DNA from 2 places in the Streptomyces sp. NPDC058240 genome. Region 2 is predicted to be linked to the other one. Evidence: riboswitches for the same ligand, from Rfam matches in the RefSeq annotation. Region 2 holds a riboswitch; the other holds the start of a gene.
What was found. A riboswitch is a leader RNA that binds a small molecule or an ion and turns the genes downstream of it on or off. The one in region 2 is predicted to bind cyclic di-AMP.

Region 1 (5,461 bases), on a different contig from region 2:
CCGCCGCGGTCGCCAGCCAGGCCCGGATCGCCGAGGCCAAGGCCGACCAGGAAGCCAGTCAGCGCGAGCAGCAGGCCGCCGCGCTCAAGGCGGAGTACGAACGCGACACCGCGCTCAAGCGGGCCGGCTTCCTCGCCGAGACAGAGCAGTACAACGCCCGCGCCGCGCAGGCCGGGCCGCTCGCCCAGGCCCGCGCCTCGCAGGAGGTCATCGAGGAGCAGACCGCACTGGCCGAGCGGCAGGCCTCGCTCGCCGCGCAACGGCTGGAAGCGGAGGTCCGGCGCCCGGCGGACGCCGAGGCCTACCGGCAGCGCACCCTGGCGGAGGCGGCCCGGGACCGGATGAAGTTCGAGGCCGACGGCAACGCGTACACCGAGCGGACGCTCGCCCAGGCGCAGGCCGACGCCAACAGCGTCCGTGCCGCCTCGCTGCGTGACGGCAACCAGGAGCTCATCGCGGCCAACCGCATCGTGGAGAACCTGCCCGCCCTGGCCGACGCCGCCGCCCGCGGCATGTCCGGCGCCGACCTCACCGTTCTCAACGGCACCAACGGTGTCAACGAGATGGCGGCGGGCGTCGTCGGCCAGGGGCTGGCGATCCTCCACTCGCTCCAGCGGGGCGCTAACCCGATGAAGCCGCCGGCGGTCCACGGGAAGGCCACTTTCGCACCCCGTATCTCCGAGACGAACCCCTCCTGACGCGGCCGGGATGAAGGCCGGGCGAACCCGAGTGGTCAAAAGGGCGCCGGACATGGCGTAGAGTTGTGTTCAACGACGCGGGGTGGAGCAGCTCGGTAGCTCGCTGGGCTCATAACCCAGAGGTCGCAGGTTCAAATCCTGTCCCCGCTACTGAAGAAGTCAGGCCCGGCACGCACACAGCGTGCCGGGCCTGATTCGTTGTGGTCCGCACCTCGGGTGTCGCCCCATTGGCCGAAGAGGAGTCGCCGCTTCGTTCCGCTCCGGCGAGCCTGGGAGTGGGGCGCGGTACCGTCCGCAGCCGCGCGCGTACCGGGCAGGAGACCACAGGTGTGGAAGCGGGAGAAGCGGCGTGGCAGGCATGCCGGGGGCGGTACCCGGCAGTTCGTACGCACGCTGCCTGCCCTGATGATTCTCGGCGGGCTGGTGTTCGACGCCCTCACCCCGCCGACCTTCACCGCGATTCCGTTGTTCGTGGCCGCTCCGCTGATCGCCGCCCCGTTCTTCTCGCTGGCCAGCACCATCCGCACCGGTATCGCCTCGATGCTGGCCGTCATCGCACTGCGGCTGTTCAGCAATACGTTGCCGCAGGCCGTGCCGCTGATCGAGCTGCTCACCCTGGCCACCGTCTCCGTCCTCGCGGTCGTGATCAACGGGGTCGTGCGGCGCAGCAACGAGCAGCTGGCCTCCGCGCGGTTCGTCGCGGAGACGGCCATGCGCGCGGTGCTGCCGCAGCCGGCCGACCGGACCGGCGGACTGCAGGTCGCGGCGCGGTACGAGGCGGCGCAGGCGGACGAGTTCGTCGGCGGCGACCTGTTCGCCGTTTCGGACACCCCGTGGGGGGTGCGGTTGGTGGTCGGGGACGTACGGGGCAAGGGGCTCGACGCCGTGGAGACGGTGGCGGTGGTCATCGGGGCGTTCCGCGAGGCGGCTGAGCAGGAGTCCTCGCTGGAAGGGGTGGCGAGGCGGCTGGAGCGGGCGCTGGCCCGGGAGGAGGCGCGACGGGGCGGGCTCGATGTGCTGGAGGGCTTCATCACCGCCGTGCTGGCCGAGATCCCGTCCGGGCTGTCCCGGGTGCGGATCGTCAACCGCGGTCACCCCGAGCCGATCCTGCTGCACCCGGACGGGGCGCTGGAGGTGCTGAAGCCCTCCGTGCCCGCGCTGCCGCTCGGCATGGGCCTGGGGGTATGGCCGGAGCGGACGGACGAGTGGGATCTGCCGGCCGGGACGACCCTGCTCCTCTACACGGACGGCCTCTCCGAGGCGCGGAACGCCGATGGGGTCTTCTACGACCCGGCGGCCCGGTTGCGCGGGCGGATCTTTCCGGGGCCCGAGGAGCTGCTGTCCGCGCTGACCGATGACGTGCGGCTGTACACGGGCGGCGAGACGACCGACGACATGGCGTTGCTCGCGGTCGTACGTCCCGCGGAGGGGCAGCCGGACCGGCGGAGGACCGTGCGGATCGTTGGCGCGGAGACCACGTGAGGGGCGGAACGCGAGGCGTGAGGGGACGGGACGGGCGATGCGAGGGGCGGAACGCGCGATGCCACCGTGCGTAATCGAAAGGCGCCACTCCGCATAACATTTGACGCAACGTCAGAATCGGGGTAGTGGCTGAGGGGCGGTCAACTCGTCCGATTCCACCCGGCTATGTCCCGTAAAGTCCAGGCCAAAGACGTGAACGATCAGTGGGAACAGCTTGGAATACGGCCCCGGTGTCTATTAACGTTCGATAACGCAGCGCGGTCGTCCCAGCCGTCATCAATGGCGGCACCGTGCGCGAGCGCCGAATTCCGCAAGGGAACCGGGGAACCACCTACATGGGGTGAATCGGACACCTGTGTCTCGTGAGAGACGGAGGGGTCCGTAGGAGACCTTCCTGCTCCGAACCCGTCAGCTAACCCGGTAGGCGAGAAGGAAGGAAAGGAGTGCGCCCCCGTGGCGTCCAACAAGCCTGCCCCCGAGGCCCCGTCCCGGTTCAATCCCGACTACGGCACCGGTTACGGCGCCGACTTCGGCCCCCGGCCGGACTCCGGCCACGGCGCCGATTTCGCACCCACCGGGACGGCGACGGCGTTCGGAACCGACTACGGCACCGAGCCGGGCGGCGACTTCACCGGTGAGTTCGGCAGCGACTTCCGCGCCGACCTCCGTGCCGACTTCCGCGCCGACGGCAACGACGTTGAGTCCGAACGCGGTTGGGACGAGTGGAACCCCACCGAGGAGTCCGTCCGCCCGGTACGCGGCAGGCACCGCGTCGCCAAGCAGCGCAACGGACTCGCCCGCAGCTCCACGGTGCTGGGTGTCGGCGTCATAGCGGCGGTCGGCGCGGGCGGCATGGCCACCGCGCAGGGCAAGCCGCCGGTCTCCATCTCCGTGCCCGACGCCATCTCGGACAACCTCCCCGACGCCAAGTCCCTTCCCGGCGTGGGCTCCCTGTTCTCCGGCGAGTCCGAGGCGGACAAGGCCGAGATCGCAGCCGCTTCCGCCCCGCTCACCACCGCCGGCCTCACCACCGCCGAGGCCGAGCAGGGCACGACGGACGCCGGCGAGGCGCTCCGCGCCCGCATCCTCCAGCAGGCCGAGCAGCAGCAGGACGCCGCCGCCGCCGAGGCCAAGGCGACCCAGGAGAAGGAAGCCGCGGAGAAGGCCGCCGCCGAGGCCAAGAAGCAGCAGGACGAGGCCAAGGCCAAGGCCGCCGCCGAGAAGAAGAAGGCGGAGGAAGAGGCCAAGAAGAAGGCGGAGGCCCTGCGGCTCGCCAAGCTCGCCGCCAGCTACGCCATCCCGACCTCCTCGTACACGATCACCTCGACCTTCGGCGAAGCCGGCTCGATGTGGTCCTCCGGCTACCACACCGGCCTCGACTTCGCGGCCCCGACCGGCACCCCGATCAAGGCCATCCACAGCGGCACGGTCAAGTCGGCCGGCTGGTCCGGTGCGTACGGCTACCGCACGGTGCTGGAGCTCGACGACGGTACGGAGCTGTGGTTCTGCCACCAGTCCTCGATCGGCGTCGGTGTCGGCCAGAAGGTCAGCACCGGTGAGACGATCGGCCGGGTCGGCGCGACCGGCAACGTGACCGGGCCGCACCTCCACCTGGAGGTCCACACCGCCGGCGGTTCGGGCATCGACCCGATGGCCTGGCTCCGGGACAAGGGCCTCAACCCCTGAGAGGCTGTCGGGTGACCTCGGACCGGGCGGCCACGCCCTGGCACGCACGCTTCCCGCGTTGTCGTCGTCGACGACGCTCCGCGTCGCCTCCCTCCTCCGCCTTGGGATCGCACGCACCAGACCGCGTCCGCTTTTCCGATCCGAGGTCACCCGAAAGCCTCTGAGGCGACGCCCGCCCCGATGAACCCCGGCAGCCCTGACGCTCACCCCCCGACGTCAGGGCTGCCGGTCTGTTGTGAGCAGTGCGGGAATGTCCTGCGAGTGGTGCGGGAACCCGTTGCGAGCAGTGCGGGGACCTCTTGCGGGGGCCTCCTGCGACCGGTCCGGAATCCGTTGTGAGTGGTGCGGGGATCGGTCACGACCGGCCCGGAGAACGGCGAGCACCCGGAATAGCGGACCCGCCGGAATTCGTTGTTCCACTCATGACTTCTCTTCGTAAGCTGGGCTCCTCCGACCTTCAGGTCTTCCCGCTCGCCCTCGGCGGCAACGTCTTCGGCTGGACCGCGGACGAGGCGCAGTCGTTCGCCGTGCTGGACGCGTACGTCGCGGCCGGAGGCAACTTCATCGACACCGCCGACGGCTACTCCGCCTGGGTGCCGGGCAACGAGGGCGGGGAGTCGGAGACGGTCATCGGCAAGTGGCTCGCCGGCCGCTCCGACCGCGCCGAGATCGTCGTCGCAACCAAGGTCTCCACCCACCCCTCGTACCGGGGGCTCGCGCCCGCCAACATCAAGGCCGCGGCCGAGGCGTCGCTGCGTCGGCTCGGCACCGACCACATCGACCTCTACTACACGCACTTCGACGACGAGACCGTCCCGGTCGAGGAGATCATCACCGCCCTCGACCAGCTGGTGAAGGAGGGCAAGGTCCGGGAGATCGCCGCCTCCAACATCAGCCCCGAGCGGCTCCAGGCCTCCCTGGACTTCTCCGAGCGCGAGGGGCTGGCCCGCTACGTGGCCCTGCAGCCGCACTACAACCTGGTCTCCCGCGACACCTACGAGGGCGAGCTCCAGGACACGGCCGCCCGTGCCGGGCTCGCCGCCGTGCCGTACTTCGCCCTGGCCTCCGGCTTCCTCACCGGCAAGTACCGTCCGGGCGCCACGGTGGAGAGCGCGCGGGCCGAGAGCGTCAGCCAGTACCGGGACTCGGAGCGGGGCCAGAAGGTCCTGGCCGCGCTGGACAAGGTCGCTCAGGAGCACGATGCCCAGATCGCGACAGTCGCGCTGGCCTGGCTCGCGTCCCGCCCGACCGTGGCCGCGCCGATCGCCTCGGCCCGTACGGTCGAGCAGCTGCCCGCGTTGGTGGCCGTCGCGGACCTCTCGCTGACCGAGCAGCAGCTGGCCGAACTTACCGAGGCATCCGCCTGACACACGCACCGACCGCACCGCACCGCTCCCGAGCGTGCGGAGGCTCATGTTGCATGACGAATGCCCCAGGAGTTCGCCCAGCGCTCCCGGGGCATTCAGGCATCTCAAGGACCCCGTCGTGGCGCGGTGCGAGATGGGGGCGGGCATGCGGGCTTCGCGGGTTCGCCCCGCTCAAGTCGGCGGCTCCGGTGTTCGAGGAGTATGTGACGCCGGGCGACTTCCGTCCCT
Region 2 (5,461 bases):
GGCGTCGAGCTGTTCGTGGTGGACGACGCGTGGTTCGGGCAGCGGACCAGTGACCGGGCCGGGCTCGGCGACTGGACGCCGAATCCGGACCGCTTCCCCGGCGGGCTGAAGCCGCTCGCCGACGAAGTGCACGGGCTCGGCATGCAGTTCGGCATCTGGGTCGAACCGGAAATGGTCAACGCCGACAGTGAGCTCTATCGCGCGCACCCCGACTGGGTGCAGCACTTCCCCGGCCGGGCGCGGACGGAGTACCGCAACCAGCTGGTGCTCAATCTGGCCCGCCCCGATGTGCAGGCATATCTCTGGGAGCAGCTGGACACGCTGCTCTCCGGCACGCCCGTCGATTATGTGAAATGGGATTTCAATCGCTGCTTCACCGATGCTGGCTGGCCGGGCGAGGAGTACCCGCAGAAGCTCTGGATCGAGCACGTGAACGGCCTGTATGCGCTGATCGACCGGCTCAGGGCCGCGCATCCCACGGTCGCGTTCGAGTCCTGCTCGGGCGGCGGCGGCCGGGTCGACCTGGGGATTCTGTCCCGTACGGACCAGGTGTGGACCTCCGACAACACTGACCCGCTCGACCGTCTCGCCATCCAGGAGGGCTTCGGCCACATCCACCCGGCCCGGGTGATGGCAGCCTGGGTCACCGACAGCCCGAATCACCAGCTCAACGGCAGGGTCAGCTCGCTGCGCTTCCGCTTCGTGAGTGCCATGGCCGGTGTGCTCGGGGTCGGCGGGGACCTCACCGAATGGGGCGAGGAGGAGCTGGCCGAGGCGCGGACCTGGGTGGAGCTCTACAAGGAGATCCGGCCGGTCGTGCAGCACGGCGCGCTGTACCGGCTGCGCGAGCCGCGGGGCGGACTCAGCGCGGTCCAGTACGTCCACGGGGTGGAGACCGTGGTCCTGATGTGGCTGGAGGCGCAGCGATACGGGGAGCGGCCCCCGGCCCTGCGGCTGCGCGGGCTCGATCCCGAAGCGACGTACACCTGCCTGGACACGGGGGCCGTGCACCACGGTTCGGCACTGCTGCACCAGGGGCTGCACAGCGGACTTCGGGGCGATCTCGACGCGCGGGTGCTGAGGCTCCGGCGGGGGTGACGGACAGGGCATGTCCGTAATGCGGGCCTTTGTCTGAATATGGCCCGCTTGTACGGGAGATGATCGCCGCCTCGTGAGCGGGATCATATCCGTGACGGTGTGTGGTGACGGGCGAGTTGGGCATTCCGTACGCGGCGCGGAAAGCCAAGATCCTTAATCCACGGAGTGTGACCGGAATTCCGCGCCGATTTCCCGGCGCGGATTTCGGCATGGAACCTGTGGCTTGTTCTCGTCGTCCCGACTCGCTTACGGTCACCGTCAATCCGGACGGACCGCCTAATCCTGCCGCCGCCCGGAATTCACATCCACTCATCGCGTGGCAGGAGCGGGGGAACCAGGTAAGCCGCCGACCGGAGAAATCCGGCCGGCTAGGGGTGAAGTCGCGCTCAGCGCGGCCGGGCATCTCCAGCCCGAACCCGACAGCTCACCTCGCAGGCGCCGGAGAGGAAATACGCCATGCCCATATCGGGTAAGCACCGCCGTCCGAAGTTCGGCCCCATCGCCCGTGGCGTCGCCGCGGCAGGCGCCGGTGGCGCCGTCCTCGCGCTGCCGCTGCTCGGTGCCACCGGTGCCCACGCCGCGGACCAGGCCGCCCCGGCCGCCGCCACGCACGCCGAGCCGGTCGCGCAGAAGCAGGCCGCCACCACGACGTACTCCGTCGTCTCCGGCGACTACCTGTCGAAGATCGCCGCCGAGCACAAGATCAAGGGCGGCTGGGAGAAGCTGTACCAGGACAACCGCAAGGTCGTCGGCAAGGACCCCAGCCTGATCTTCCCGGGCATGAAGCTGACCCTCGGCGCCAAGGCGACCGGCGACGCCGCGCCCACCGGTGCCGGCACCGGCTCGTCCCTCCCGTCGAAGGCGCTCTCGGCTCCCTCGAAGGCCGCGGAGAAGTCCGCCCCGGCCAAGTCCGTGACCGCCGTCCCGCAGTCCAAGGCCCCGGCCTCCGCCCCGGCCGCCCAGAGCAGCGGCTCCGGCTACGTCCACCCGGTCCCCGGCAACCACACCACCAACTACCGCGCCTCCGGCTCCAACTGGTCCAGCGGCAGCCACACCGGGATCGACTTCCCCGTCTCCACCGGCACCAGCGTGAAGGCCATCACCTCCGGCACCGTCGTCGCCGCCGGCTGGGGCGGCGCGTACGGCAACCAGGTCGTCATCAAACACACCGACGGCCACTACTCGCAGTACGGCCACCTGTCCTCCCTCTCCGTCTCGGTGGGCCAGGCCGTGAGCGCCGGTCAGCAGGTCGGCCTCTCCGGCGCCACCGGCAACGCCACCGGCCCGCACCTGCACTTCGAGGTCCGCACGGGCCCGGCGTACGGCTCGGACATCGACCCGATCGCCTTCCTGGCCTCGCACGGCATCTACGTCTGAGCGGAACGGCCGGGCAGCTGAGCAACAAAGCATGACCTGAGCAACACGGAAGGGGCGGTGCGCGGCGGCGCACCGCCCCTTCCGCTTATTCCCCCTTTACCAAAACCTGACCGGGTGGTCTATCTCACCACCCGTCAACCCCATATTACGGTCGCGTAGGTCACATTCGGCGGTGCAGGATAAGCGTTTGTGGCAGACGATTCGAGAAAAAATCAACGTGGCGTCATCAACCGACAGGGCGTCATCGGGTCGTACGCGGCGATTGGCGACAGCTTCACCGAGGGAGTCGGCGACCCCGGCCCGGACGGGACCTTCGTCGGCTGGGCGGACCGATTCGCGGTCCTCCTCGCGGACCAGCTCCCGGACCCCGATGCGGCGACGGGCGCCGAAGGTTCCGCGCACGGGAATTTCAGGTACGCCAATCTCGCCGTACGCGGACGCCTCCTCGACCAGATCGTCGAGGAGCAGGTACCGCGCGCCAAGGAGCTCGCACCCGACCTGGTGAGCTTCTGCGCGGGCGGCAACGACATCATCCGGCCGGGCACCGACCCCGACGACGTGGCCGAGCGCTTCGAGCGCGCGGTCGCGGAGCTGACCGAAGCGGTCGGCACGGTCATGGTCACCACCGGCTTCGACACCCGTGGCGTTCCCGTGCTGCGCCATCTGCGCGGCAAGATCGCCACGTACACCGCCCATGTACGGGCCATCGCCGACCGCTACGACTGCCCGGTCCTCGACCTGTGGTCGCTGCGGTCCGTCCAGGACAGGCGTGCCTGGGACGACGACCGGCTCCATCTGTCGGCCGAGGGACACACCAGGGTCGCGCTGCGCGCCGCCCAGGTCCTCGGCATCGATGTGCCGGCCGACCCCGACCAGGAATGGCCCCCGCAGGCACAGCGCGGCACCCTCGAAGTACGGCGCGACGACATCCACTGGGCGCGGGAGTACCTGGTTCCGTGGATCGGCCGGCGGCTGCGCGGCGAGTCCTCGGGCGACCACGTCGAAGCGAAGCGGCCGGACCTCCTGCCGCTCTAGACAGATGTCCGCGACCGCGCTGCCGCCGCTCGCCGGACCGGCCTGAACCTCAGACCGGTCCGGCGAGCGACGACAGCGGAGCAGCCGGTATGCGCTCCAGCACACCGCCCGCGAAGACGTCGTACAGCGGCAGCGTCTCCAGGTGCACGTAGCCGATGTGGCAGTCGCAGACCGCCAGCGGACAGGCGCGCGGACCGAGGGCCCGCCGGTAGCTCCCGTCGTAGAGATTGCCGAGCTCCGCCGGTACGAAATGGCAGCGCCGCACGGTGCCGTCACCGTCCACCGAGATGACCGACTCGCCGGTCCGGCAGGGCAGCCCGGCCGACCGGTGCGGATGCCGGCTGTACGGGAAGAGCGGGTCGACGGCCGTCCAGCGGTCCGCCTCCTCGTCCGTGTAGGTATGGCCCTCCGCCGCGTTCACCCAGAGATAGACCTCGTCCGGCAGCGCCGCGCGCAGCCGCCGCGCCTCGTCGAGGTGGTCGTCGAGCCCGACGACACCGACACTGTGCCGGATGCCGAGCGCGGTCAGCTCCCGGCACTTGGTGAGGAACCGCTCGTACGGTGTCTGCCCCGGGTGGTACGTGCACCACAGGGCGATCTTCTCGCGGCCCGCCTCACCGGCCTCGGCCAGCCACCCCGTACGGCTGCTGATGTTGGTCTGGATCGCGACCCGGCGGATGTGCGGCAGCCGCGCCAGCTCGACCAGGGCGCGGCGGTACCAGGAGCGGACCAGCCCCTCGCCCCACGGCGTGAACAGGACCGAGAGCCGGTCACCGGTCTGCGCCGCGGCCCACGCCGTGAACCGCTCCAGCGCGGCACGGTCGGTACGCAGCTGCTCCGGGCTGTCGCGCCGCTTGGCGAACGGGCAGTACGGACAGTCGTAGTCGCACGACGCGAGCGGGCCGCGGTAGAGGATCGTCAGGTCCATGGGGGCGCTCACTTCAGCTCGTACGCGGCCATCGCGGCCCGTACATCGGGGGAGAAGAGCTCCGGGCCCAGGGCGTCGGAGTGGGCCAGGCCCTCGGGGGACAGCCGCAGCAGCCCGGACGCCCCGGCCGACGCGTCGAGCCAGCCGCGCGCCTCGAACCGGGCCAGCTCGAGGCGGAAGTCGTCGGCCGGCGAGGTACCGAACCGCTCCCGGTAGTCGGCCAGTCGCAGCCCCTCGGCCTGGAGGACCGACTGGAGGAGGTGGCGCCGGCGGGCCTCGTCGCCGTCGACGTACCGTCCGACCTCCGCGCGGGAGAAGTCCTCGGTGGCGGCGTAGCCGTCGATGATCGCCCGCACCTCCCGCATCTCCACCGCGTAGTCGAAGGAATAGTGCAGTTCCGTGGTGTACGAGCGGGCGCCGCACCCCAGGCCGATCATGCCGTCGGTCTGGCAGGCGTAGTCGTCGGGGCCGTCCGTCCGCGGGGCGTCGGCGCGGCGGAACATCCGCATCGAGACCTGCTCGTAGCCGTGGGCCAGGAGATGGTCCCGTCCCGCGCGGTACAGCCGCAGCCGCTGCTCGTCCCAGGCCGCGTCCGCCGACGCCCCGCCGTCCGCGTCGAGCCGCCCCAGACCGGTCAGCGGGCGCACGTACAACGGATAGAGATACAGCTCCTCCGGCTGCCAGCCGAGCGCCGCGTCCAGCGAAGCGCGCCAGCTGTCCTCGGTCTGCCCGTCGATGCCGTAGATCAGGTCGATGTTGAGGACCGGGATGCGGGCATCGCGTATCCGGTCCAGCGCCGCCTCCACATCGGCCCTCCGCTGCGGGCGCACGGCGGCACGCGCCTCCGATTCGACAAAGCTCTGCACCCCGATGCTGATCCTGGTCGTCCCGCGGTCGGCGAGGACGGCCAGCCGGTCGGCGGTCGCGGTCGACGGCGACGTCTCGACCGACAGCGGAACGGACCACAGATCGGCGCCCATCCGCTTCTCCGCGATGTCGCAGAGCCGCTCCAGCTCCGCCGCG

Region 1: another riboswitch for cyclic di-AMP. It lies ahead of ACFVX4_RS07625 (M23 family metallopeptidase); the one in region 2 lies ahead of ACFVX4_RS38185 (peptidoglycan DD-metalloendopeptidase family protein).

What each region holds. Positions count from the first base shown of each region.
Region 1 is NZ_JBHVWT010000002.1:514,468-519,928, forward strand. Features, by position in the region: gene ACFVX4_RS07610 (SPFH domain-containing protein) at 1-698, shown strand, start outside; tRNA gene ACFVX4_RS07615 (tRNA-Met) at 775-848, shown strand; gene ACFVX4_RS07620 (PP2C family protein-serine/threonine phosphatase) at 1,026-2,180, shown strand; cyclic di-AMP (ydaO/yuaA leader) riboswitch at 2,470-2,622, shown strand; gene ACFVX4_RS07625 (M23 family metallopeptidase) at 2,634-3,866, shown strand; gene ACFVX4_RS07630 (aldo/keto reductase) at 4,289-5,233, shown strand; gene ACFVX4_RS07635 (hypothetical protein) at 5,422-5,461, shown strand, end outside.
Region 2 is NZ_JBHVWT010000064.1:12,731-18,191, reverse strand. Features, by position in the region: gene ACFVX4_RS38190 (alpha-galactosidase) at 1-1,098, shown strand, start outside; cyclic di-AMP (ydaO/yuaA leader) riboswitch at 1,395-1,551, shown strand; gene ACFVX4_RS38185 (peptidoglycan DD-metalloendopeptidase family protein) at 1,555-2,475, shown strand; gene ACFVX4_RS38180 (SGNH/GDSL hydrolase family protein) at 2,665-3,510, shown strand; gene ACFVX4_RS38175 (STM4011 family radical SAM protein) at 3,560-4,438, opposite strand; gene ACFVX4_RS38170 (STM4012 family radical SAM protein) at 4,447-5,461, opposite strand, start outside.